DNA from 4 places in the Bacillus silvicola genome. Region 4 is predicted to be linked to each of the others. Evidence: riboswitches for the same ligand, from Rfam matches in the RefSeq annotation. Region 4 holds a riboswitch; each other region holds the start of a gene.
What was found. Region 4 has a riboswitch for magnesium ahead of ACP6L7_RS04315 (P-type ATPase actuator domain-containing protein). Riboswitches for the same ligand answer to the same signal wherever they lie in the genome.
Positions count from the first base shown of each region.

Region 1: another riboswitch for magnesium. It lies ahead of ACP6L7_RS33850 (FtsW/RodA/SpoVE family cell cycle protein); the one in region 4 lies ahead of ACP6L7_RS04315 (P-type ATPase actuator domain-containing protein).
Region 2: another riboswitch for magnesium. It lies ahead of mgtE (magnesium transporter); the one in region 4 lies ahead of ACP6L7_RS04315 (P-type ATPase actuator domain-containing protein).
Region 3: another riboswitch for magnesium. It lies ahead of mgtA (magnesium-translocating P-type ATPase); the one in region 4 lies ahead of ACP6L7_RS04315 (P-type ATPase actuator domain-containing protein).

Region 1 covers NZ_JBNGVC010000017.1:479,775-485,944, forward strand. The annotation lists partial or broken gene ACP6L7_RS33840 (choloylglycine hydrolase family protein) at 1-462, shown strand, start outside; partial or broken gene ACP6L7_RS33845 (serine hydrolase) at 620-709, shown strand; gene ACP6L7_RS33850 (FtsW/RodA/SpoVE family cell cycle protein) at 816-1,943, opposite strand; M-box (ykoK) riboswitch at 2,132-2,308, opposite strand; M-box (ykoK) riboswitch at 2,828-2,995, shown strand; gene mgtE (magnesium transporter) at 3,274-4,602, shown strand; partial or broken gene ACP6L7_RS33860 (hypothetical protein) at 4,763-5,146, shown strand; one part of gene ACP6L7_RS33865 (IS5 family transposase) at 5,179-5,440, shown strand; one part of gene ACP6L7_RS33865 (IS5 family transposase) at 5,440-5,957, shown strand; partial or broken gene ACP6L7_RS33870 (phosphodiester glycosidase family protein) at 5,974-6,170, shown strand, end outside.
Region 2 covers NZ_JBNGVC010000017.1:73,371-79,540, forward strand. The annotation lists gene mgtA (magnesium-translocating P-type ATPase) at 1-1,103, opposite strand, end outside; gene mgtE (magnesium transporter) at 1,389-2,717, opposite strand; M-box (ykoK) riboswitch at 2,931-3,107, opposite strand; gene ACP6L7_RS31850 (S-layer homology domain-containing protein) at 3,655-5,559, opposite strand.
Region 3 covers NZ_JBNGVC010000012.1:1,096,604-1,102,773, reverse strand. The annotation lists gene ACP6L7_RS17585 (MgtC/SapB family protein) at 1-237, opposite strand, end outside; gene mgtA (magnesium-translocating P-type ATPase) at 314-3,019, opposite strand; M-box (ykoK) riboswitch at 3,352-3,519, opposite strand; gene ACP6L7_RS17575 (DUF3932 family protein) at 3,712-3,963, opposite strand; gene rnz (ribonuclease Z) at 4,153-5,076, shown strand; gene sdaAB (L-serine ammonia-lyase, iron-sulfur-dependent subunit beta) at 5,819-6,170, shown strand, end outside.
Region 4 covers NZ_JBNGVC010000001.1:821,550-827,719, forward strand. The annotation lists gene ACP6L7_RS04285 (DMT family transporter) at 1-399, shown strand, start outside; gene ACP6L7_RS04290 (DUF6123 family protein) at 402-662, opposite strand; gene ACP6L7_RS04295 (isochorismatase family protein) at 845-1,405, shown strand; gene ACP6L7_RS04300 (GNAT family N-acetyltransferase) at 1,447-2,295, opposite strand; gene ACP6L7_RS04305 (FbpB family small basic protein) at 2,381-2,521, opposite strand; gene ACP6L7_RS04310 (5'-3' exonuclease) at 2,709-3,575, opposite strand; gene ACP6L7_RS04315 (P-type ATPase actuator domain-containing protein) at 3,708-4,433, opposite strand; M-box (ykoK) riboswitch at 4,783-4,948, opposite strand; gene ACP6L7_RS04320 (DUF350 domain-containing protein) at 5,294-5,680, opposite strand; gene ACP6L7_RS04325 (glutathionylspermidine synthase family protein) at 5,677-6,170, opposite strand, start outside.

The sequences.
Region 1 (6,170 bases), on a different contig from region 4:
GTACTAGAGCCGACAACTGCAGGACTAAAAATATATGATAATCCTCTTGGGGTAATGACCAATAGTCCTGAGTTTAACTGGCATCTACAAAATTTAAGACAATATATCGGTCTTAAATCGCAGCCATATGTGCCAACACAATGGGGGAATGTACCATTAAGTGCTTTTGGACAAGGTTCAGGCTCGATGGGACTCCCTGGGGATTTCACCCCACCATCAAGGTTTGTTCGGGCAGCATATGGCAAACAAAATATTCAAGGTATAGATAACGAAGAAGAGGGCATATCGGCCATTTTTCATATCTTATCAAATTGTGAGGTTCCAAAAGGTGGAGTAATAACGGAAGAAGGTACATTAGATAATAACATTTATACAAGCGCAATGTGTATGGAGTCTGGTACATATTATTACCATACCTATGATTGTAGACAAATTATAGCTATTCATTTATTTTATGAAAACTAATCAGGTTTGGAATAACAAAAAAAGAAAACTTAATTAAGTTTTCTTTTTTTATAGGCGACATGACAATACAAAAGTGGTCCAATTAAATTCAATATAAGAAAAATAACAAGTCAATATATTTCTAATCATTTTAGGTGAAGGGTATGTGATTGAGATGAATAATACATATAATGAAAAGACACATACATCGATTAAACAATTATTTAATAAGTTTTCACCAAAAGCTCCTGCCTTTTCTGGTATTAAAATTAATATTCATACAGTTAAAAACCTAATTAGAAATTATTTGAACATAGATTGCTCAATGAGGTTAAATTTTATAATCTCTGAAAAATAGAGTTATATAAAAATTATATATTATAATTATTAAACTTAATTTTATTGAAAATTGAAATATTAAGCAATATTCCTATTGCTATTAAATTGACCATTAAAGAACTTCCACCAAAACTAACAAATGGAAATGGAGTACCCGTAAGAGGAAATAGTCCCGTAATACCACCTAAATTTACAATGGATTGCATACCAATCATACATCCTATACCAATTGCTATAAAACTTCCGAATGGATCTACACATAGTTGTGCAATTTTTAAGGAACGAAGAACGATAGTCAAAACCCCTGCCAATACAATAAATACACCAATAAACCCTAGTTCTTCAGAAACTATTGCCATTATAAAATCAGTATGTGGTTCTGGAAGATAACCGGTTTTTTGAATGCTATTTCCGAATCCACGTCCAGTAATTCCTCCAGAGCCAATGGCAATAAAAGAATTTACAAGCTGATATCCTTTTCCTTGCGCATCAACAAAGGGATTGAGAATTGTAGTAATACGTGTCTTTTGAACTTCTGACAAGCTAAATTGAATTAAAAAGTATAAAAAAGGTAACCAAAAAATAGAACTGATTATAATTCTTTTAATTAATAGATTTACATTTATTCCAGAGCAAAGAAATATGCTAAAACCTATACCTAATATTAAAAGTGCAGATCCTAAGTTTGGCTGTTTATAGATTAGAAAAAAAATTGCAGCTAAAAAAAATAAAAGTTTTCCGCTACCACGCCAAATCTTTTTAGCTTGTTCTTGTCGTAATGCAAAAAAACGGGCTGTTACAAGTATTGTTCCTAATTTAAGAAATTCAGCTGGCTGTATTCCAAAGATCCATGATTGAGCATTATTTACCACTTTTCCTTTCCACAAAACCATAATTAATAAAAAAATTCCCCCAACCATAATACAGATAGAGACTATTCGTTTTTTCCATATTTCATATGGGAGAATAGCACAAACTATTAACCCAATTGTTCCTAAAAATAGCTTTGTTAATTGAGAATCAACAAAATGCCTACTGTTATAACCGTAATGTTGAACAGCAACAATGGAGCTCGCGCTATACATCATGATAATACCTAAAGTACATGTTATGAATAGAGGGAGGAGCAATAGATAATCGAGTTTTAATATTTTTTTCATTTTAATATCCTCCTGATTTACATTAACACTTAATATTACATTTGCTAATGAGTAGAATCTTGTTCTCATCAACTACTAAATAGTATTTTTGTTTTGAAAGATTCTATCGCTTACACCCTGTTTTCTTACGCAAAAATCCCCCCTAGTTACATACTAGGGGGGATTTAAATTGGCATGACTAAATAAAGCTTTCCTCCCCCTAGTAGAGCTTTGGCACTATACAACGTAAAGTAATGGAAATTGATTACTTAGCTATCTTAAGAAGAGCCTTAATCCGACAATTCCTGTTCTACCCATTGGCGTCTTTCGACATTTTTGGGCAATAGCCTGTGTTTGTATAGGAGCCTCACCTAACAGGTTTAGCAATATAAATTTTATGTATTTGTTTCGTGTAGCCAGCATAAATACTTTTTTTTTGCTTGTCAAGTAAGCATATTGCTAATTTTATATTTTTTATTGTTTTATGAATTTTGAGAAATAATACGAGAAAATGTATTTAATCATCTCGTATAGATACTTATTTTCGGCCTGTAGTGTATAATTTGATTGAGTAGTTTAACCATATAAATTTGATAAACAGTAAAGAAGATTTTAATCATAAAATAAGATTTTTGAATAATGTTCTTTTGAAGTACGGTATGACCAAAGATTCAACTCCTGCTATAAAGTTATAAATTGATCATAAACAATAAGTTTCCTATACGAAATTTCATATATTTTATAACGTTTCTTCGAACTAATTGTATTTAAATTTTATATCTTTTAGGTTGAATTTCAAATTACAATAGAATTGAATTACATTGCTCTAAAAAAGAATTTATTATGAATCGAATCGAAAGTTAGTTGACAAATATTAAATTCTGGTTTAAATTTTGAAGTAATTCAATAATCTTTGTTAGGTGAGGCTCCTGTATAGAGAAACGCTGCTGCCCAAAAATGTCGAGAGACGCCAATGGGTCAACAGGAACGGTCGGATTAAGGCCCTTTTTAATGTAGCTGGTTATAAAAACCTATGCTATACAGTGCTAAAACTCAACGAGGGAGTGGTATACGATTTGATAGAAAGGCACCTCTGGGATTTTTTGCAGAGCTGTCTTAATAATCATTTATTTGTATTGTAAAAAACCTTTACTCCTTTTTGAGTAAAGGTTTTTTTGTTTAATGTTATTTATTTTTATCTTGTCTATATTCAAAAAGGAGGTAGTTCTAAATAATAAATTGATTGCAATGTAACTATTAATGCTCTAATAAAAATTTTAGACAGATAAAATAACACAAAACCACTCATGAAACTCTAGAGTCTCCCTTAGCAATATAAGGAGGAGTTAACATGAAGAAATTATTAAATGAATTACTTGTAACCCAAAATAATTTGGATGCAGAGAAAGTTTTACGTCATCCGTCGTATGATGTTGCGCAAGAAGTAAAACGGTTTTCAATTGAAGATCAAGTCATATTACTAGATAAGATTCCTGTATTAAAAAGCTCAAAAATTCTTCAACATTTGAGTACAGAAGAAAAATATAATATCTTAATTCACTTATCTGAAAACAAAGCTAAAAAGTTACTAGATTTACAACCGATTGATGAAACAGTAGATCTACTTCTAGCGGTTCATCCGGAAAAACAAGCTAAATTAATGGCGTATTTAAATAAAATTACAAAACATAATGTAAAAAAATTAATGGCTTTCAAACCTGAAACGGCAGGAAGTCTTGTCACAAGTGATTTTGTTGCAGTTAGAGGGAATTGGTCAGTAAAAATGACATTGAAGTACATTAGGGAGCATTCTGAAAATGTAGAATCAATATCTTATATCTATGTTCTTGATAGTCATGGTTATCTTAAGGGAATCGTTTCCATACATGAGTTATTACTAGCAGCAGATGAAGAGATATTATCTACTATCATGATTCGAGAGGTAATTTCAGTACACGCTGAAGTTGATCAGCAAGAAGTTGTAAAAAAGCTACTGAATTATAATTTAGCAGCATTACCCGTAACAACAGCAAATAATGAAATGATTGGTATTATAACATTTGATGACGTAATGAATGTTATGGAAGCAGAAGCTACAGAAGATATCCAAAAGTTAGGCGGAAGTGAACCGTTAAATCAATCTTACTTTGAATCTAGTATTTGGAGCATTTTCTTAAAACGTCTACCATGGTTATTGCTTCTTTTTGTTGCTGAAGCATATACAGGTACAGTACTAAAGTATTTTGAAGACGAAATTGAAACAGTAGTTGCCTTAGCTTTCTTTGTACCGTTATTAGTAGGTACTGGAGGAAATACAGGAACACAGGTTGTAGCAACAATTACTCGTGCAATCGGTATTGGAGAGGTGAAATTTAAAGACATTTTCCGTGTAATGAAAAAGGAATTTGCAATTGGTATGCTTCTTGGACTTGCACTTGGGATAGCTGGGCTCACTCGTGCTTATATGTTAGGAGTTGGAACAGAAGTTGCAAAAGTTGTAGCAATTACTTTATTATTTATTGTTATTTGGGCCTCTCTTGTAGCAGCTGTTTTACCTTTAATTCTAAGAAAATTAAAACTAGATCCTGCAGTTGTTTCAGGTCCATTTATTACAACATTTGTTGACGGAACAGGATTAGTAATTTATTTCATGGTTGCAAAAACGTTATTAAATTTGTAAATATACACTGAAATAAAAACGAAATGGGGAATAAGTGTTTTGCCTTGATTACTAAAATATAGTGGAGAATTCAGGAATGAGAAAATCAGACACTTTTGCCTTGGGATAAATACTATTTTAAAGGATTCATTGAATGTAATTAATACCGGAGGATAAAACTATGAAACATCTAAGAAAAATTTTCAAACGAATTTTGCTTCTATTTTCTATTTTCATGATTATTGGTATAGGAATATTATTTGGTACTAGCTATGGACGAGAGCTTCGTATAACAATCGCTGGGAGTATACTAACTTCTCAGCATCCACAATATGCGAAATATACATTCCTATCCCAAAAGGAACTAGATAAATTGCAAGATAGAATTAATCATCCGAAATGGTCAAACAGTGATGAGCATATTTATAAAAAAATAGCAGGAAAAAGATTAGAAGAATTAAAAAATCAGCCATTAGAAATTGATGTAGAAACAATTAAAAGTAATAAAGATAGTCGTTTTCTTTTCGAAGGAAAGTTAGAGCCTGTTTATAGTCTTATAAATATGTTAGGATGTATGCAAAAACAGGAGATGAGTGTATGTCTTATCCAAGTGATATCAGCCGTGAAAAATTCGAGATCATTCGTGAGGAACTAGAAACGTTTAGCAAACGCACAAGTCCGCGAAAGTATGACCTTTATGATGTGTTCAATGCACTACTCTATGTTCTGAGTACAGGCTGCCAGTGGCGTGCTTTACCAAAAGATTATCCCAAATGGCAAAATGTTTACCGCTACTATGCAAAATGGAGTAAATCCAATGCCGAAGGTAGTAGTCTATTAGAGACCTTATTAAAAAAATTGTTGGGCAAATAAGGGAAGCAGTGAATCGCCCCAAAAGCTCTAGCTTTAATATTGTCGATGCCCAAAGTGTTAAGAATGCAGATACGGCTGAACAAAAAGGTTATGATGGTGGTAAGAAAGTTTCTGGTATTAAACGACATATCAGTGTAGATATTCTTGGATTTCCCCATGCAATCCATGTTACCACTGCCAATGTCACAGATCGAAAAGGCGCACTCGAAATGTACGAGCAATATCCTGAATTGAAAGAAACCATAGAAGCCATCCTCACGGATGGTGGGTACACAGGAGAAAAGTTTCAAAAAGAAATTCAAAAGCTATTGAATGCTGAAGTACAAGTTGCCAAGCGGTCCGAATTGCATCAATTTCAAGTGATCCCTAAAAGATGGATCGTAGAGCGCTCATTTGCTTGGTTAGAAAAATACAGACGATTGTTCAAAAATGTAGAGAGAAAACTAGAAACAAGTAAACAAATGGTTGTCCTAGGATTTCTCGCTATTTTAATAAAAAGATAAGACTATAAACAGGCTCTTAGTTACCATTAGCAACCCCTTCAATGTTAAACTTGTTAACCATCAAGGAACACAGGGCGCTAATAGGGGAGAAAAAATTAGTGTAATGGCAAAACGTAATCATGCACTTGTTGCTGTGAATGCAAGTGGATTTGCTGACGAAACAGGAAGGGGTGGAGGAAATGTTGCTACTGGAATTGTGATAGAAAATGGGAA
Region 2 (6,170 bases), on a different contig from region 4:
AGAATATCCATAGCTCCGAGATTATGGATAGAAGATAATTGTTTTACAAGTACCTTCTTTTTACTCATATTAATAGAACCTTTAGCCAAATTAGCGGTTACAATCATTGGAAGCATCTCTGGAGTAAGTCCAATCGCTACAGCTAAGGCGAATAAAAATGCCTCATACCAATTCCCATTTATAACTCCATGTATCATCATAACAATAGGTGTCATGATAATCATAAATTTAATTAATAGCCAGCTAACTTTGCTTACCCCTTTATCGAATCTAGAATCAGATTTCTTGTTCAGTTTAAACTGATTCTTTGCTATTGAACCAAAGTAAGTATCTGTTCCAGTACATACAACTATCGCTTTTGCGGTACCACTTATAATATGTGTTCCCATAAAACAAAGATTTTCTAATTCAATTAAATTCTGGATTTTTCTAATTTTACGTTTTTTGTACATATGGAAATATTGATTTGATTTTTCAATGGGTAATGCTTCCCCTGTTAGAGAAGATTGATTTACAAGTAAATTTTCTGATGAGATAATTCGTACATCTGCAGGTACAATGTTTCCAGCAGATAATTCTATAATATCTCCTGGTACAAGATCCTCAAGAATAACTTTTACCTTTTCACTTTCTTCTAATACCGCCCTCTTATTTTCCCTATACGAAACATTTTTCCCCCTGAGAACAGTTACCTTTTCATATACAAGATTTTTTAATTTTTCTATAGACTTTTGAGAACGAATTTCTTGTATGAACCGAATTAACACACTTAAAGCCACCATAATACCTACAATAATAGTACCTATTTTATCATTAGTAAGAAAAGATAATATTCCTAGTATGATTAAAAGAAAAATAAACGGACCTCTAAAAGAATTAAATAATGTTATATACCATTTGATTCTTTGTTGATAAACCACTTTATTTTTTCCGTATACTCCAAGCCGCTTAGTAGCTTCCTCCTGAGAAAGTCCATGAGACGTTGTTTTAAAAAAAGCTAGCGTCGACTCAACATCACATTTTGCAATCTCACTTAGCATTTTATAATTTTTGCTTAGTACTTCCTGATTATAAAAAGATTTTTTTTTATTAATTCGCAACAACTTTACCTCCTATCCATTCAATAAAATTCCCCTGTTTTTCAAAATATAATTTTAAAACTACATTTTTTTAACTACCATGAATTTTTAATCAAATTTAGAAGCGCTATTGCACTTAAATAGTATTATTCTCACCATAAAAAGTAATATTTATTTATAAGCTTTACTCTTTAGCAGCAAAACTTTAGAATATAATGTGGTCTGTCGCTAGTATAGTGTAGACGCTTTATTTATTTTTTTTGAAGTTAGTTTTAACTATATAATGGGTTATTAAGGCCCATAAATTTTTTATAAACCTAATAGCATTTTTGCAATGGTAAAGTACAGAACTAACCCCGTCCCATCGACTAACGTCGTAATGAACGGACCCGAGATAACAGCTGGATCCAGCTTTAACTTATTTAGAATCAAAGGTAATACAGATGAAACAATTGACGACCAAATAACAATGAATAATCCTGTAATAGCTACAACTTGTGCGACTTCAGTACCTACGCCTAAAGTGTATGCACGAATTAATGCTGCCACGGCTAATGTAAGCCCAAGTAAAACACCTACTAATGCCTCTTTTTTCATGACACGAAATATATCTTTAAATTTCACCTCATTTAGAGCTACAGCACGCACCAATGTAGTTACAACTTGTGTACCTGTATTTCCACCAGTTCCGATTAACAATGGAATAAAGAAAGCCAGTGCAACTACATGAGTCAAAGTTTCTTCATAATGTCGAAGTACAGAACCAGTATATGCTTCTGCTACAAACAGAAGTAATAACCAACCTATACGTTTACGGTATATATGCCAAATAGAGGTTTCGAAATATGGCTTATCTAATGGGGTACTTCCTCCTAATTTTTGAATATCTTCGGTTGCTTCTTCTTCGAAAACATCCATTGCATCATCAAAGGTTATAATACCTACCATCCGGTTTTCCATCGTTGTTACAGGTATAGCGGATAAATCATAATCCATTAGCTTTTGTACAGCTTCTTGTTGGTCTAAGTCTACTGAAACTGAAATAACATCTGATGCCATTATTGATGATAGAGTCTTATCATCTGATGCTAGCAATAATTCACGAATAGAAACAATTCCATTAAGCTGTCCACGTGTATCAAGAACATAAATATACGATATAGATTCTACCCCTGCCCCAATTTTCCTAATATGCGACAGCGTATCTTTCACTTTCCAATTTTCCCTGGCAGCGATATAGTCAATTGTCATCAGGCTGCCCGCTGTTCCAGGTTGAAAAACCAGCAGATCTCTAATTTTTTGTTGAGATTCTTCAGATAAAAGTTGTATCAATTTTTCAGCCTGAAGTGGATGAATTGAAAGAATTACATCAACGAGGTCATCAATGGATTGCCTAGCTAATAGCTTTTCCCCTTTATCCACAGACAAGTTGGTGTAAATATTATATTGCTCCTCTGGAGTAAGGTAACTAAGAATTTTCGCTCCTTTTTCAATAGGAAAACATTTCATTAAAGATATCTGATCTTCATGATGAAAATCTTTCATTCCCATTGCAATATCATAGGACTGAGTTTTTAAAAGTTCTCGCACTAGGTGTATGTCTTTTGTCGTTAATAATTGTTGTAAATATTTTTTCATCGTAATTCCTCCTTAAGGACAGTAGTACTATTTAGTCATTTTCCCACTTCTGGGAAAACAAATTTCTTAATAAATATGGGATCAATATCATCAATCATTAGTTTTCCCCCCTTTTTTAAGAGATTTATTACAAATAAAATTTTGCATATAAAAAACCTCCCCTAGTGATTCAACTAAAGGAGGTTGATTTAAAAAAGACATAGCTAAATAAAGCTCATTCCCCCCTAGTTGAGTTTTGGCACTATACAACGTAAAGGATGAATCATTCATCACTTAGCTATCTTAAGAAGAGCCTTAATCCGACAATTCCTGTTCTACCCATTGGCATCTTTCGATATTTTTGGGCAATAGCCTGTGTTTGTATAGGAGCCTCACCTAACAGGTTATAAATATTTAAAATTTTTTGTTCGTTTCGTGTTAAAGCATATCCACTATTTTTGAGCTTGTCAAGTAATAATAAAACTTATTTCTTCATTTTTTGATATCATACCATTCCCAAATCATAGATATAAACAACTGTATACTAATTTATATTCATACAACGAACTTTACAATTTATGCGTTAAATTTTCTAAACTATAAAATTAATTTTTTATTATTACACGTGTCCCGACGCTTTATAATTGAAGATTGGTGTAAAAGTAAAATATTTAAAACAAAAACGTCTGATAGATAACAAAAATTTCAACTTGATTTCCTCTCACTTTCGATATAATCTGTATCTTGAAAAGGGATGAATTTTAAACTCATTATTTTCACATTAGATAAACACACAACATTTAATTTACTTATTAGTGCAAACAAGATTTATACAAATGAAATGATTTATAGATTTCCTTATATAAATCTCTCGCAATATTTGAAATTTAAATATAAAAAAGCAGAAAGCATTCTTGCTAACAAGAATACTTTCTGTTTTACACGAGTCTTTTAGTCACTATTTATTTTTAGTAAAAAGGATATAACTCGGGTCATAATATACCCATTGATCATCATCAATACTTAACCATCCATTTTGTTCCTTATATACAGAATATGATTCATTTTTATTTAGTTTACGAATTACTTCATAAGCCGTCCCGGGTCCCTTGCGCAGATTTACTCCAGAACCAGTTATGGTAACAACACCTATTGTATTATTGTTATCATTATTTAATACATGTAGCATTCTATTCAGAAAGGCAGCGGCTTCTCCGCGAGTGGCTGTACCTTTGGGCATAAATTCATTTTTTTCATTTCCTTTTACAATCCCTAGTCCATAAACACGTTGTACAGCTTGTTTATCATACGCTAAGTTCTGATCAGTAAAAGGCAAGTCTACTAGCTTTCCAATAATATTTTTATATTGTAACGCTCGATCAATCATAATGACCACTTCATCACGCTTAATTGTGTCATTTGGAGCAAAAATATTATCTCCTCTACCATTTATGATTCCAGCTGCTGCTGCACGATTAATTCCATCTATTAATGAGGGGTTTGCCGTATTAAGATCCGTAAAGTTTGAAGTACCCTCAGGCAACTTTAAGGATCTAGTAATAAGTGTTGCAAATTCTGCTCGAGTAACAAGACGATCCGGCCAATATGAACCTTGTCCATCTCCTACCATAATCCCTTGCGATGCTAATTCACGAATATCCTTTTCATACCAACCACCGGTAATATCATCTTTATTGTTAGCGTTATAATAGTTTTTTGTACCAACTAAGAAATCATTCCAAGCATCTCTTTTAATCATTTTTGATGGACAAATTTTCCCGCTCCAATTTTGATGTTTAACCACATGATCTATAGTAATATCTAACTCCCTCATCAAATATGCTGTTAATTTACGAGCGTTATCCACAGCTTTATCATAGTTCCCATCACTATTTACAGCAATTTCAATTGCAATGGATTGTCTATTTCCAGTTCCATTCGTTCCATCACCTGCATGCCACCCGTTCTCATCTAAAGGTAGATGTTGATAAATCTCTTTATCATCCACTGTAAAATGCCATGAAGCAGCACGATCTGTATTCCCTGTTGCTTGATTATATAAATATTGTGCGTGATTTTTTGCACCTGCCCCTGGGCTCTCATTATCTGTTTCATGAATTGTAATATACTTTGCATTCATCGCATATCCAGGACGAATATTATCGTTACCTTTTGGAACAATCCATTCTGTAAATGGTACACCATATATATTACTAGTAGTAGCTCTTTGTTTAATAAGTGAAGGCTTTGACCCTTTAAATTTTACAGAAGGCGACTTTATCCATTTGATCTCACCATCAGTTTGTATTTGAAACCAATCTCCTGCCTGTGTTATAGCATCTAGTGTTTGGGGTTCTAAACTACCATTTTCTTTAAATTCATCAAATGGAGATGAATAAACTTCTGTTTTTTCATTAATTACTATTTTTCTTGAATCACTCGGTAAAGTATAGATATTTCTTTCTATAAAGGTTTGATTACTATTATATATCCAACCTTCTCCCGAGCTTGTTTGAACAAAATACCAGTCACCTTTCTTCTTTGTTCCTGTTGCTATTTGTTTAGGTACTTCACTGGTAACAGTAGATTGTATATTAGGAGAATCATATAAAGTAGTTTGTTTTTGGATATTTACAATAAAGTTTCCTTGTATTTCACCATTTTCATCTATTTTATCCCCTTTTCCATCCTCATCTCTCATATCATCTTCAATACTCTTTATCGCTTCTATATCAGAAGACGTTATTTTAGTTCCCGTTACTACATTTTCTACTGAATCTGCAAACGAAGTAGTAGGAATGTTTATGTTTACTATTTGAAGTACCATGACCGTTGCTAAGACGTTATAAAGTCGTTTATTCATATTAATTTTTAACACACAATGCACGTATTGCGCTGTGTTAAATCCCCCTCCTTTTTTAAAATAGTTTTAGCAAATTTACAAACAAAAATAATTTCAATATTCTGTAATTTTATACTAAAAACCACCATTTCTGTATTATTGTATATAAATAAAAGTGGAAATTATCTTTAATAACAGTTCTCCCTCCGCTTCCCATATTCATATTTCTAATAATTACACGCATTTTAGAGTAGCGTATAAAAAAAGAACTACAATGATAAAGAATAATTTACCTCTTGAATTTCAGAGTTTAACAAAATTTTATGCAGTGAATATGGGGAAATTATGTCCGTTATTTGAACTCGAATATTTATTTATAGTAATTATATATTAAAAATAAAATTAACTTATTCAAAACAATATGTAAAATTATTCAAAAATATCATAACCACATTTTTTACTCAATACGCGTGAAAATTGCTCAATGTTTAGAATTAATAATTGAAGTACATATTATCTATGAGGTGCCTGTTCACTCTATTTAGTATGTTTTTTGATTTTCATTATTTAGAGACCTCATAAGCAAGTGGTGATAACGATCACTTGCTTTTAACATTATTATATTCTTAATA
Region 3 (6,170 bases), on a different contig from region 4:
GATAATCACACCGCCTCCTAAAAAACCAATCCCACTAACGACTTGAGCAGCAATACGTGAGGGGCTAGCATCATGATCAAGCATGACAGATAATAAAACAAATATACAGGCACCAAGTGATACGAGAGCGTTTGTCCGCAGCCCAGCCATCCGGTGTCTCCATTGTCTTTCCATTCCGATGCAAGCTCCTACAATAATTGCGATAAATAATCTTAATACAATGTCATACCATACCATCATGGTCACCTCCATACATATAAGTATGTGTTATGTTTTTTAAGAATGAGTGAGAAATACCCACTCATTCTCATTTTTACAACCAGCTATGAAATTTTTTAATATAAAGTTTTTTCAGGAATTGTGTTAAGAAAGCATAACCTAATAATATTCCTACTAACCAAGGGAAGTAGCTTAGTGGTAATGCTTGTAAACCAATTGCTGCACCAAGTGGTGAGAATGGAATATAAATTCCGATTGCCATAATACAAGCGGTTAATAAAAGAACTGGTATTGATGCTGTACTTTGAATGAACGGAATTTTCTGTGTTCTGATCATATGGACAATTAATGTTTGAGTTAGTAGCCCAACGACAAACCAACCAGATTGGAATAGTGATTGTTCTCCAGGTGTATTTGCACCGAATACATTCCACATGACAACGAATGTGATAATATCGAATATAGAGCTAATTGGACCGATGCAAATAATGAAGTTACGCAAGTTTGCAGTATCCCATTTTCTAGGCTTCTCTAAAAATTCCTTATCCATTTTATCCCATGGAATTGAAAGCTGTGAAATATCATAAAGTAAGTTTTGAATTAATAGATGAATTGCAAGCATCGGTAAGAATGGAATGAAAGCACTTGCCACTAATACACTAAATACATTTCCGAAGTTAGAGCTAGCTGTCATTTTTATATATTTTAAAATATTGCCGAAAGTAGTGCGTCCTTCTAAAATACCTGCTTCTAATATAGTTAAACTTTTTTCAAGTAGAATAATATCGGAAGATTCTTTTGCAATGTCAGTAGCAGTATCAACAGATATTCCAACATCAGCATCACGTAGTGCAACGGCATCGTTAATACCATCCCCCATATAACCTACAGTATGACCATTACCTTGCAATACACGAATGATGCGGGACTTTTGCATTGGATTTAGTTTTGCGAACACTGTTGTTTCTTCTGCCAGTTTCGCTAATGCTTTATCTGGTAAAGAATCAATTTCGTAACCGAGGACAGGCTCACCTATATTTAATCCCACTTCTTTACAAACCTTTCTTGTAACAATTTCGTTATCGCCCGTTAAGATTTTCACTTGTACGCCGTGTTTATGCAATGCTTGAATTGCAGAAGCAGCAGATGGTTTAGGCGGATCTAAAAAGCCGATATATCCAGTAAGGATCATAGCGGATTCATCTTGTACTGCATAAGCTTTATGATAAGGTTTGTTATCTTTCTTGTATGCTACAGCAATGACACGCATTCCTTCACTGTTTAAAGTTTCGCTAAGATGTTTTACATTTGCTCTCATTTCTTCAGTAAGAGGGACAATTTGCCCATCCACTTCAGTGTAATTACAAATTGATAAAATTTCTTCTACGGCACCTTTACAAACCATTGTCTGTTCACCTGAAATATCTTTCACGATAACAGACATGCGGCGACGAGCGAAATCGAATGGAATTTCATCTAGCTTTTGAAAAGTTGATGGATCAAACTTATGGTTTTCCTCTGTATGTTCAATGACAGCTTTATCTATTAGATTTTTCAATCCAGTTTGGTAGAAGCTATTTAAATACGCAAATTGTAAGACGCGATTGCATTCATTTCCATTAGGATCTAAATGACGAACAAGGACGACTTTATCTTCTGTTAAAGTTCCAGTTTTATCCGTGCAAAGGATGTTCATAGCACCTAAATTTTGAATTGAGTTTAGCTGTTTTACAATTACTTTTTGTTTGGACATGTTCACGGCACCCTTAGCCAAATTAGCAGTTACAATCATTGGTAACATTTCAGGTGTAAGACCAACTGCAACGGCAATAGCAAAGAAGAAAGCTTCTTGCCAATCTCCTTTTGTGAATCCATTAATGAGAAGGACGATGGGTGCCATAATAAGCATGAATGTGATTAAGAGCCAACTTACTTTGTTCACGCCTTTATCAAAGCTTGTTTCTGCACGTTTTCCGATAACCTTATTTGCTAAAGAGCCGAAATACGTATCCGTACTAGTTGAAACAACAACAGCTTTTGCGCTACCGCTAACAATATTTGTACCCATAAAGCAAAGGTTTTCCATATCGAGCGGATTGTAATTTTTTTTCATGTTTTTCGGTAATATATGTTTATTTTCCGTATGGTAGCAGTTTTCGTATTTTTCTACAGGAAGTGCTTCTCCGGTTAAGGAAGACTGATTAACAAATAAATCTTTAGCCGATAAAATACGCACATCAGCTGGAACGATGTCACCGGCTGAAAGTGAAATAATATCGCCAGGAACAAGTTCTTCAATTGGAATTTCTATTGTATAATTTCGATTTAAATTCGTTACGTTTTTTGTTTCATGTATAAATCCATCTATTCTAAAGACACTCGCGGTTGTTCGAACCATAGCCTTTAACTTATCTGCCGCTTTCTGAGAGCGGAATTCTTGTAGAAAGCGAATCGTTGCACTTAGCAGTACCATTACAGATACGACAATTGTTCCTTGTATGTCATCTGTGAAAAAAGAGAGTGCTCCAAGAGCTAATAAAACAAAAATAAATGGATTTTTAAATGCCAGCAGAAATTGAATGTACCACGGCAATGTTTTATTATGAGCGATTTCGTTCGGACCATATAAAGAAAGTCTACGAGACGCTTCTTGTTTAGAGAGTCCATCTTGTGTTGTTTCTAAGAGTTTTAACGCAGAGTATACATCCTGTGTTGCAACTTCCACTAATAATTCGTTATTTGCTTTCATGCTATCTTGATCGTAAGCATGCTTCGTTTCTTGTCTTTGTAAATTTAACATCGGTAGTTCCTCCTCTTTCATGAAGGAGGAAACAATCTGTTACTCGACTATTTAAAATTGGGAGGAACAGCTTCTTTCCTACCTACATGGTGAAATATTAACGTAAAACATATGGGTATCTGGGCCGAATCATCACTTGCCACTGTTCCTCACCTCCGTACAATTTAATAGTTTCTGAATATGCTATGTTTGTTTCATAGTAAGGTGCATAAAGATATAAAAAAGACCTTTACTCAAAACGAGTAAAGGTCTGAATTCGCAGTCAAAAAGAGTCAACAACAAAGACTGTTATTAAACATAGATAAAAACAGTTTTTGTGTATGACAAAACATACGCACCTCTCCCTCGTTGAGTTTTAGCACTGTATAGCATAGGTACTGAAACCAGCTACGTTAAAAAAGGCCTTCATTCCGACCTTTCCTGTTGACCCATTGGCGTCTCTCGACATTTTTGGGCAGCAGCGTTTCTCTATACAGGAGCCTCACCTAACAGAGACCATATTCAATTACAAGTTGAATATTAGCACTGTAGATTTGTAGTGTCAATATCTTTTTTTGAAAAATTAAATAGATTCATGATGGCTATATAGTAAGAAATAAGAGGAGTTTTTTTGGGGGGAATAAGGTGGGAAAATAAATACTTTAATGGATATAAATAAAAAAGCACTGTAATCAGTGCTTTTTTATTTTAGATTACGAGATTGTAGGGTTTTCAAAAATAACAATCTCTGAACTGTTTGTAGTTGAAACGCGTTGTGCGTAATATGTTAAAGCTGAAGAAATATATGTTGGTAACGAATCATTTGTATGTGTTGTTGTATATTCATGGATTAATTCTTTCAAAGTCGTCCATTCTAATTGTGCTGGGTGATCAGACACGAAAGAACTTACCCAGCGATCAAATGAAGATGAAAAATCAGTTTGTAAACGAAATGCTTCTTTCATAATAAAACGCTCCCTTAAAATGTAGTATAATCATTTTAACATAAAACACGAACGGTTGCTAAGTTTTTCGAGTATAACGTTCGTGTTATATAGTTGTCTAGATGATTGGTTATGTAAATTCAATTTGCCATTTGAAATAACATTCCGTAAGATGAAAGGTAGATTATATAAAGAGCTGGAGGAAAGAAAGTGGAATTTGTATTTTTAGGAACTGGTGCAGGTGTTCCTTCGAAAGGAAGGAATGTTTCAGCGATTGCTCTGCAATTGCTAGAAGAACGAGGACAGACTTGGTTATTTGATTGTGGCGAGGCGACGCAACATCAAATATTACATACATCAGTACGTCCACGCCGCATTGAAAAAATATTTATTACGCATTTACATGGTGATCATATTTTTGGATTGCCTGGTTTATTAGGAAGCCGTTCGTTTCAAGGAGGGACTACACCTTTAACAGTGTATGGGCCAAAAGGAATTAAACAATTTATTGAAGTGGCATTATCAGTAAGTACGACACATGTGAAATACCCACTTGAAGTTGTTGAGATAACAGAAGAAGGTACTGTGTTTGAAGATAATGAATTTTATGTGGAAACGAAAAGATTGTCACATGGTATTGAATGTTTTGGGTATCGTATTGTAGAGAAAGATATACAGGGTGCTCTTTTAGTCGATAAATTGCTGGAGATGGGTGTGAAACCCGGTCCACTCTTTAAACGTTTAAAAGATGGAGAAGTAGTTGAATTAGAAAATGGTACGATACTAAATGGAAAAGATTTTATTGGTCCGCCTCAAAAGGGAAGAATCATTACTATTTTAGGTGATACAAGATATTGTGAAGCGAGTAGAGAGCTGGCACAAGACGCTGACGTACTTGTTCATGAAGCAACTTTTGCGGCAGAAGATGAACAACAAGCGTATGATTATTTTCATTCCACATCTAAGCAAGCTGCGAGTATTGCACTTCAGGCAAATGCAAAACGATTAATATTGACTCATATTAGTTCTCGTTATCAAGGGGATACATATAAGGAATTATTGAAAGAGGCAAGAGAGCTATTTTCAAATACAGAAATAGCTATGGATTTGAAATTATTTCCAGTAGAAAGATAATAATGGTGTGAAAAAATGGTGACGAAAAGTTGCCATTTTTTTATTTCTAAAAAAAATTAAAATAAAACTGTTATCATTTTATGTCTATATTGGATGAAACAGAAAGTTTTAATGATGTGAAGATATAGGATAAAAATACATATTACCGATTATTTAGAAAAACTGTTATATAAGTCAGACGACATACGAGTGGTACAAATAGCAAAAACAAATTGTTATTCAGAACTTTTAAAATTCATTAAAAGTAAGCGTTTTATTAAAAACAAGCTATAATGAGGGCAGATTATAATTTATTGTAGGCTACATGCGTTTTAGCCATTTGTCGTAACAAGTGAAGTTGACTAAATCGTGAGAGAGCAACAGGGAAATTATAATAGGAAGGATACTACTATTATTTGTACTAAGTCTTTTTTCACGTTTTAGCTTTAAAGCATCAAAAGGTGTGAAAGCAATGGGAGTTTCACTTGTTTATGCTATCCTTGTAAGGGGTTCTGTGTTAAACTTTGGATTGCTACCAGACTTTATTGTGGATTAGCTTATATTATTTTTAAATGAAGGTAATGCTAAGTTTCTTATTTATTATGATAACTAGTATTATTTCAGGATATATTGCTTCACTGTTATGCAAAAACGATTCCATTCGTACAGCGGAACAAATTCGTGGTACGAATGGAACGGCAACCGATTCGGTAGCTTAATAGAATAGTAAAATTTTTTTCATAGAGGTTTAGGGGGAGTTATGATGAAGTATCGCTCAGTATTTGATATTATTGGTCCAGTTATGATTGGTCCATCAAGTTCACATACAGCAGGCGCAGCAAGAATGGGGCAAGTTGCTCGCCAGCTGTTTCGTCATGAACCAGAAAGAGTAAGCATTTCATTATATGGATCATTTGCAAAGACGTATCGTGGGCATGGTACAGATGTAGCGCTAATAGGTGGGATATTAGGATTTGAAACAGATGACTTACGTATTCCAGAGGCGCTAGACATAGCAAAAGAGCGCAAAATTGAAGTGGAATTCATTGAAGAAGATGCAAATGCACCTCATCCAAATACAGCGAGAATTCGTTTGTATAAAGGTGAGGAAGAAA
Region 4 (6,170 bases):
TTCTTTTCTAAGAAAATATCACCTTTATTGTTAAGCACGTCACAAGTATTAGCTGTTGGTATGTTTTCTTCTATTTGCGCCTTTTTGTTTGAAGATTGGGAAAAATTATTTTCAGTGTCACTATGGACGAATCAGTCCTTTTTATTCGCTCTCTTTCTAACTTCCCTGTTTGCGACATCAATTGCTTTTTTCATTCAAACATCTGCACAAAAACACACTTCTCCAACGAGAGTAGCAATTATTTTCGCAATGGAGCCCGTTTTTGCTGCATTAACAGGCGTTCTAGTTGCAAACGAACAACTTTCTATTTCTGCCATTATCGGGTGTCTATGTATATTCCTAGGTATGGTTTTTGTTGAACTTCCTTCAAAGACAAAAAAAGAAGCGCGGGCTGCGTGAAGTTACGCTTGTAACTTCCGCATAAAAGCCTTAGCGCTTTTTTTATCTGTAATTTCTTCTTCTTTCAATCGTTCTAATAACGCAACAAAATAACTCCCATCAAACTGTAATTGATGTTTAATCGTCGCTTCTATTGCTGCGTTTACAATTCCATCAGATGCACCCGTATATCCCTGTCCGAACATAATAAACCCTTGTGCTTCCTCTGATAATTTAAATCCTTTCGTATGTAAGAATGAAAGATAATCTTCTACTGTTTGCATGATATTCCCACCTACTCAAAAATTCTCCACTTCTTATCATACATGTTTTTACACGCTATGAGAATGAAATTTATTTGACAACTTTGTAAATCTATCGTCTACTTCGTAGACAATAGAGGATTTCCTTACAATATAAAAGAATATGTAAAATGGAATTTATTTTATATTAAAGGGGATAGCGAATGAAACAAGCACTATTAATTATCGATGCTCAGCAAGAATTAATTGATGGAAATGAACAAGAAAATGAAGTTTTTCGTAAAACCGTGCTATTATCTACACTAAATACAGCCGTACAAAAAGCAATAGATTCAAATGCCCTTATTGTTTTCGTAAGAGATATCGATGTTGCTTCTGGTAGTGGTGTAGGATTTGAAGTACATAATCAAATTAAAGTACCTCAGTCTGCAATCCTTATTAATAAAGCAGCAACAAACTCATTCTATGGCACTTCTTTACTTGAACTTTTAAAAGAAGAAAAAATTAATCATATTGTTATAGGTGGATGTAAAACAGAACATTGCATTGACACCGCAGTTAGAACAGCTACTGTACAAGGATTTGACGTTACATTAATTAAAAATGGTCATTCCACAACTGATTCTGACGTATTGTCTGCAGAGCAAATTATTGGTCATCATAATAAAACTTTACATGGGCATTATAACGTCGATCATTTTTCTATGGTGAGGGATATCGAGGAAGACCTCTTTCAACCTACTCATGACCAATATCGTGATTAAATTACCTAAAAAAGAATCCTTACGTGAAAAGGATTCTTTTTTCATCCAAAAATTTGTGCCGCAATACTATATAGCTCATTATTCCTTTTTAATAATTCATCGCTATTTTTCATCATAATTGGTGGTGTATTAGCCTTTTTAAAACCAGTAATCTCTAATTCTTTCATGAAATCTTTCTTTCCTTCTGGTACATCAATTCTTAATTTTCCAATATGTCCTTTTGCTAAAGAATGAACAATTCCCATTGCCATTGTGTCATTTTTAGCAACGATTGGTCCTATTATTTTATTTTCTGGTGTTTGTATACTTAGACCATAACCTATAATTTTTTTCTTTCTATCTTTAATAACTACACATTGTTCACTCTGTGTAATTCTATACCTTAAAAATTCTTTACGATTTGCTCCAAATGCACCTTCATCTATTTGTACTATATCTTCAAAATCTTGCTCTTCATAGTTAATGATATACTCTTCATTTGTTTCATATTTATGAAATTCATTATACACATTACATATGTATTTAGAAACATAACTCACCGCTCTGAATCCTAGCTTTTCATATAAAGGCTTTCCTTCATCCGTAGCAATTAGCATAATTGGAGTATGAGTTGATACGCTCTTAACGCATGAATCTATTATCGTTTTTCCGAGCCCTCTTCCTTTATAATCTGGATGTACAATCACCATTCCGATAGACGCTAATGCCCCTTCATATAATATAATTGCTGCACTAGCAATTACTTCTCCCTTTCCATTCCGCATGCCATATACGATACCTGAACTTAAAATGGTGTCGATTTCTTCTAAACTATAATCCCAGCCTATCCTTTCCGATAGACTAATAAGACATGATATATTATTTTCTCCAAGCTTCTCCACTACATTCACACAATAGCTCTCCCTTCTTTGTCCCTTCTCACTACACTATAACACCCCTTCACTTTGTGAAGGGGTGTTATAAATCAATCTTCATTCAATTATTAGAACAACTATATGCTACATGTCGTTTCTCAATTCGTTCTTCTATCTCTTTCATATTCTCTTTATTACTTAATAATGATTGTTTATTTTCAGTTAATAATTGTTTAAAGGATTTTCTCACTTTTTTTCGCATGTTTATTTTCCTCCTTGGGGGATGGTTTATATAAAAGATAAGAAATTATCTGTGTGTTCTTATAATAATTGATTGTTGTGAAATCTATTTGAACTTCATATGAATATCGAGTTTATTTTCTGACAACTTTGTGAACAAAAAAAGAAAGGTAGATCAAAAATGTATTTGATCTACCTTTCCATACCTTTTAAAGCATATTAATTAATATTTCAGGTCTTCCCCAGTTCATTTCGTTGCAAACGAATCGTAGTTTTTCTTCATCCATTGTGTGCACCCCTTCTTCTAACGAGCATGAAATTGGAACTTCACAATGAATTTGCGCTAATTGTAAAGAGATATTTAAGTTCTCTAAATCACTTTCAATTTTTGTACGCTGTGCTTTCGTTAATGATGCTATATTTTCTAGTACTGCCGATACTGTACCATGTTCTTGAATAAGCTTATACGCTGTTTTTTCACCAATACCTTTTACACCTGGATAATTATCACTTGTATCTCCCATGAATGCTTTTGCATGGACAATTTGCCAAGGTTCTACACCTTTCTCTTCCATGATTTTCTCCGGTGTATAATACTCATAATTTCCAATTCCTTTACGAAGAAGCATAACTGTAACGTTCTTTTCAACAAGTTGCAGTAGATCTGTATCTCCAGTTAAAATATAAACTTCCGCTTCGTTACAATATTGTTTTGCAAGTGTACCGATACAATCATCAGCTTCATAACCTTTCATACCGATGACTGGAATAGATAATTTCGCAGTCATTTCTTGCACTAAATCAAATTGTGGAATTAATTCTTCCGGCGGTGCTGCACGATTTGCTTTATAATTCGAGAACGATTCTGTTCTAAATGTCGTACTTCCCATATCCCAGCACGTTACAATGTGTGTTGGCTCAATTGCTTGTGTTGCCGTTAATAAATGTTTCATATAACCATGAATCCCATTCGTTGGGGTACCATCTTGTCTCTTCATAAATTGTCCGTAGACACTTGTTGCGTAAAAAGCACGAAATAATAGTGCCATACCATCAACTAATAATACTTTTTTCATAATACCTCTCCTACTAACAAAAAATAATAACCTCACGTTATCACGTAAGGTTATATATAGATTACCATTCTACGTTTTTGTTCAACTTTGTCTATTATACATTGTTTTTTTATATTTAGCATCATTAACAAATTAAGACGTTCTACCACAACAAGTATGAAGTATTCCTGAATACGTATTTTTACCTGTCGAAACAACTACAGCTTTTGCAGTTCCCCCAACAATATACGTACCTTTGAAACATACATTTTCAAGTTCAAGTGGATTATAGTCTTTCATCCGTTTTAATGGAATAAATCGTTTACGTTCTAGATGATAGCAGCTTTCAAATTTCTCAATACTAGCATCGTTTCCTGTCAGCATAGATTCATTCACTAATAAATCATTTGCATAAATAATACGTACATCTGCTGGTACTGTATCGCCCTCTGAAAGAAAAATCATATCCCCAGGTACAAGCTCTTGTACTGGTAGCTTCATCATTTTCAATTCATTGTTTAGCCCTGTTAGGCTAGATGCTTCTACTCTAGAAACAGTAACTGTTTCACATTGTAATTCATCACGTGCATTTTGTTTTGAAAGACCTGGAATCATTTCACTTAGCTTTATCATCACTTCCGCAATACGCGCTCTTTTTGAAATTAATTCATTTCGGCCGTATACTTGAATTCGTTTTTGTGCTTCTTTCACAGATAGTCCGTCTCTTGTTGTTTTAAAATACGCAAATACAGATTTTACATCTCTCGTTGCAATTTCAATTAATAAATCTTTATTTTTTTGGAGCATTATTTGTTCTTTTATTGATTTTTTACTTAGTTTATATGACGTGTTACCCACAGTTTTGTTTGCATATAACATATTATCGTCTCCTCCTTTATACCATAGGAAGAAACGCTTTGTTTCTCAATTTATCCACTTTAGCGTGAAAGTGTCTAGCGCTGGAATACTCAAATAAACGCTACATTATGATAAATATAAAGGGAGGAACAAGTCGTTTCCTGCCTACATCATATATTTTTGATTTGAAGCATATGGGTAACGGAACCGAGTCAGAATTTGACATGCTCCTCACCTCCTCATTTATTTTTTAGTTATAATCTATACTATGAAATTAGTCATAGCTTTGTAACAAAAAAGACCTTTACTCATAAGAGAGCAAAGGTCATTGCATACACAAATAAACGATTCCTAATATAATTAGAAATCTACGGACCTCTCCCTCACCGAGTTTTAGCACTGTATAGCATAGGTTCATTACCAGCTACGTTAAGAAAAACCTTAATTCGATCATTCCTGTTGACCCATTGGCGTCTCTCGACATTTTTGGGCAGTAGCATTTCTCTATACAGGAGCCTCACCTAACAGAGACTTATTTTCATTACATAGAAAATGTTACTCTTATTTAAAATAGATGTCAACACTTTGTATGGAAACTTTTCCTTATTACAACAACTACCTCTTGTAGAGTACACTAATACGCATTCGACTACATAAAGTGAAACTTTAATCAGTGGGAGTTTTGTTCATCCCCCACTGATTATTAGCCCTCTCCAATCGAGCTTTTACGGGCAGTTAATCTCCCAACTAACTTCTTTGCTCCAGCTGAATTTTGAAGTAGAAGTTTTACTGCCCACAAATAGCGGGATAAATTATTTGAACATATATTGCAAAAAATTAGCACATAAAAAATAAAATCCTTACGTTAAAACGTAAGGGTTTTAATATGTTACACAACCAGCAATTACAACTCCGATTGAAAGTGATAAAAACATAAGGAATAGACCGACTGCTTGATTATCTTCTTCGAGGCTTTCATTAATGTTAAAACGTGGTGTAAGCCATTCTGCTAAATAAAATACAACAATCTGTGCTAATATCCCAACTGCTCCCCACGAAACCATATCCAAAAGTGAAATAGAATTAGCAGCTGTTGAATATAAAACGATAGCTAGCCCAAGTACTCTTCCTCCAAGTACATAGCTTACCGCTTTGTTTCCTTGAGCCATTAACTTGAACTCTTTCACTTTCGTTGTTACTTCCATAAGAAAAAGGCCGATAGATAACAGTGCAAGTGATACTCCTAAATATAGTAAAAAATTAATCATTTATTTTCCCCCTTCTTAATACCTACCGGTAAATAATAAGATTCATTCCCTGTAATTTTTCCTCCAGCACGTATACCGATACCGCTCGCTTTTCCAGCAATTAAAAACGCCCCAAATACATATGAGAGCTCTTCAATCCCTTTTTCAGTTTCCAGAACAACTACTGGAAGCTCTGTATATTCTTGAAATATCGGTAGTGACGTTTTATATGTTTCATGCACATTTCGAATTATAATACTTGCGTCTTTATCACGAATCGTAATCGTATCCCCTTCCCTACCAAACGAAGGTTTTTGAACGAAAGAATTCTTTTCCAAAAATAAATCCGGCTCTAAATATGTAGGTAACATGTATTCTTTAATCCACTGTTGTTCCTCACTTGTGTAAAAAGCACCTTCTTCTGCTAGTCCCCAAATAAGACATTGAATTGATTTAGGTTGAAGTAAAAAAGCTGATATAGGATTTATAATAAAAAGCTTTCCTTCTTTCA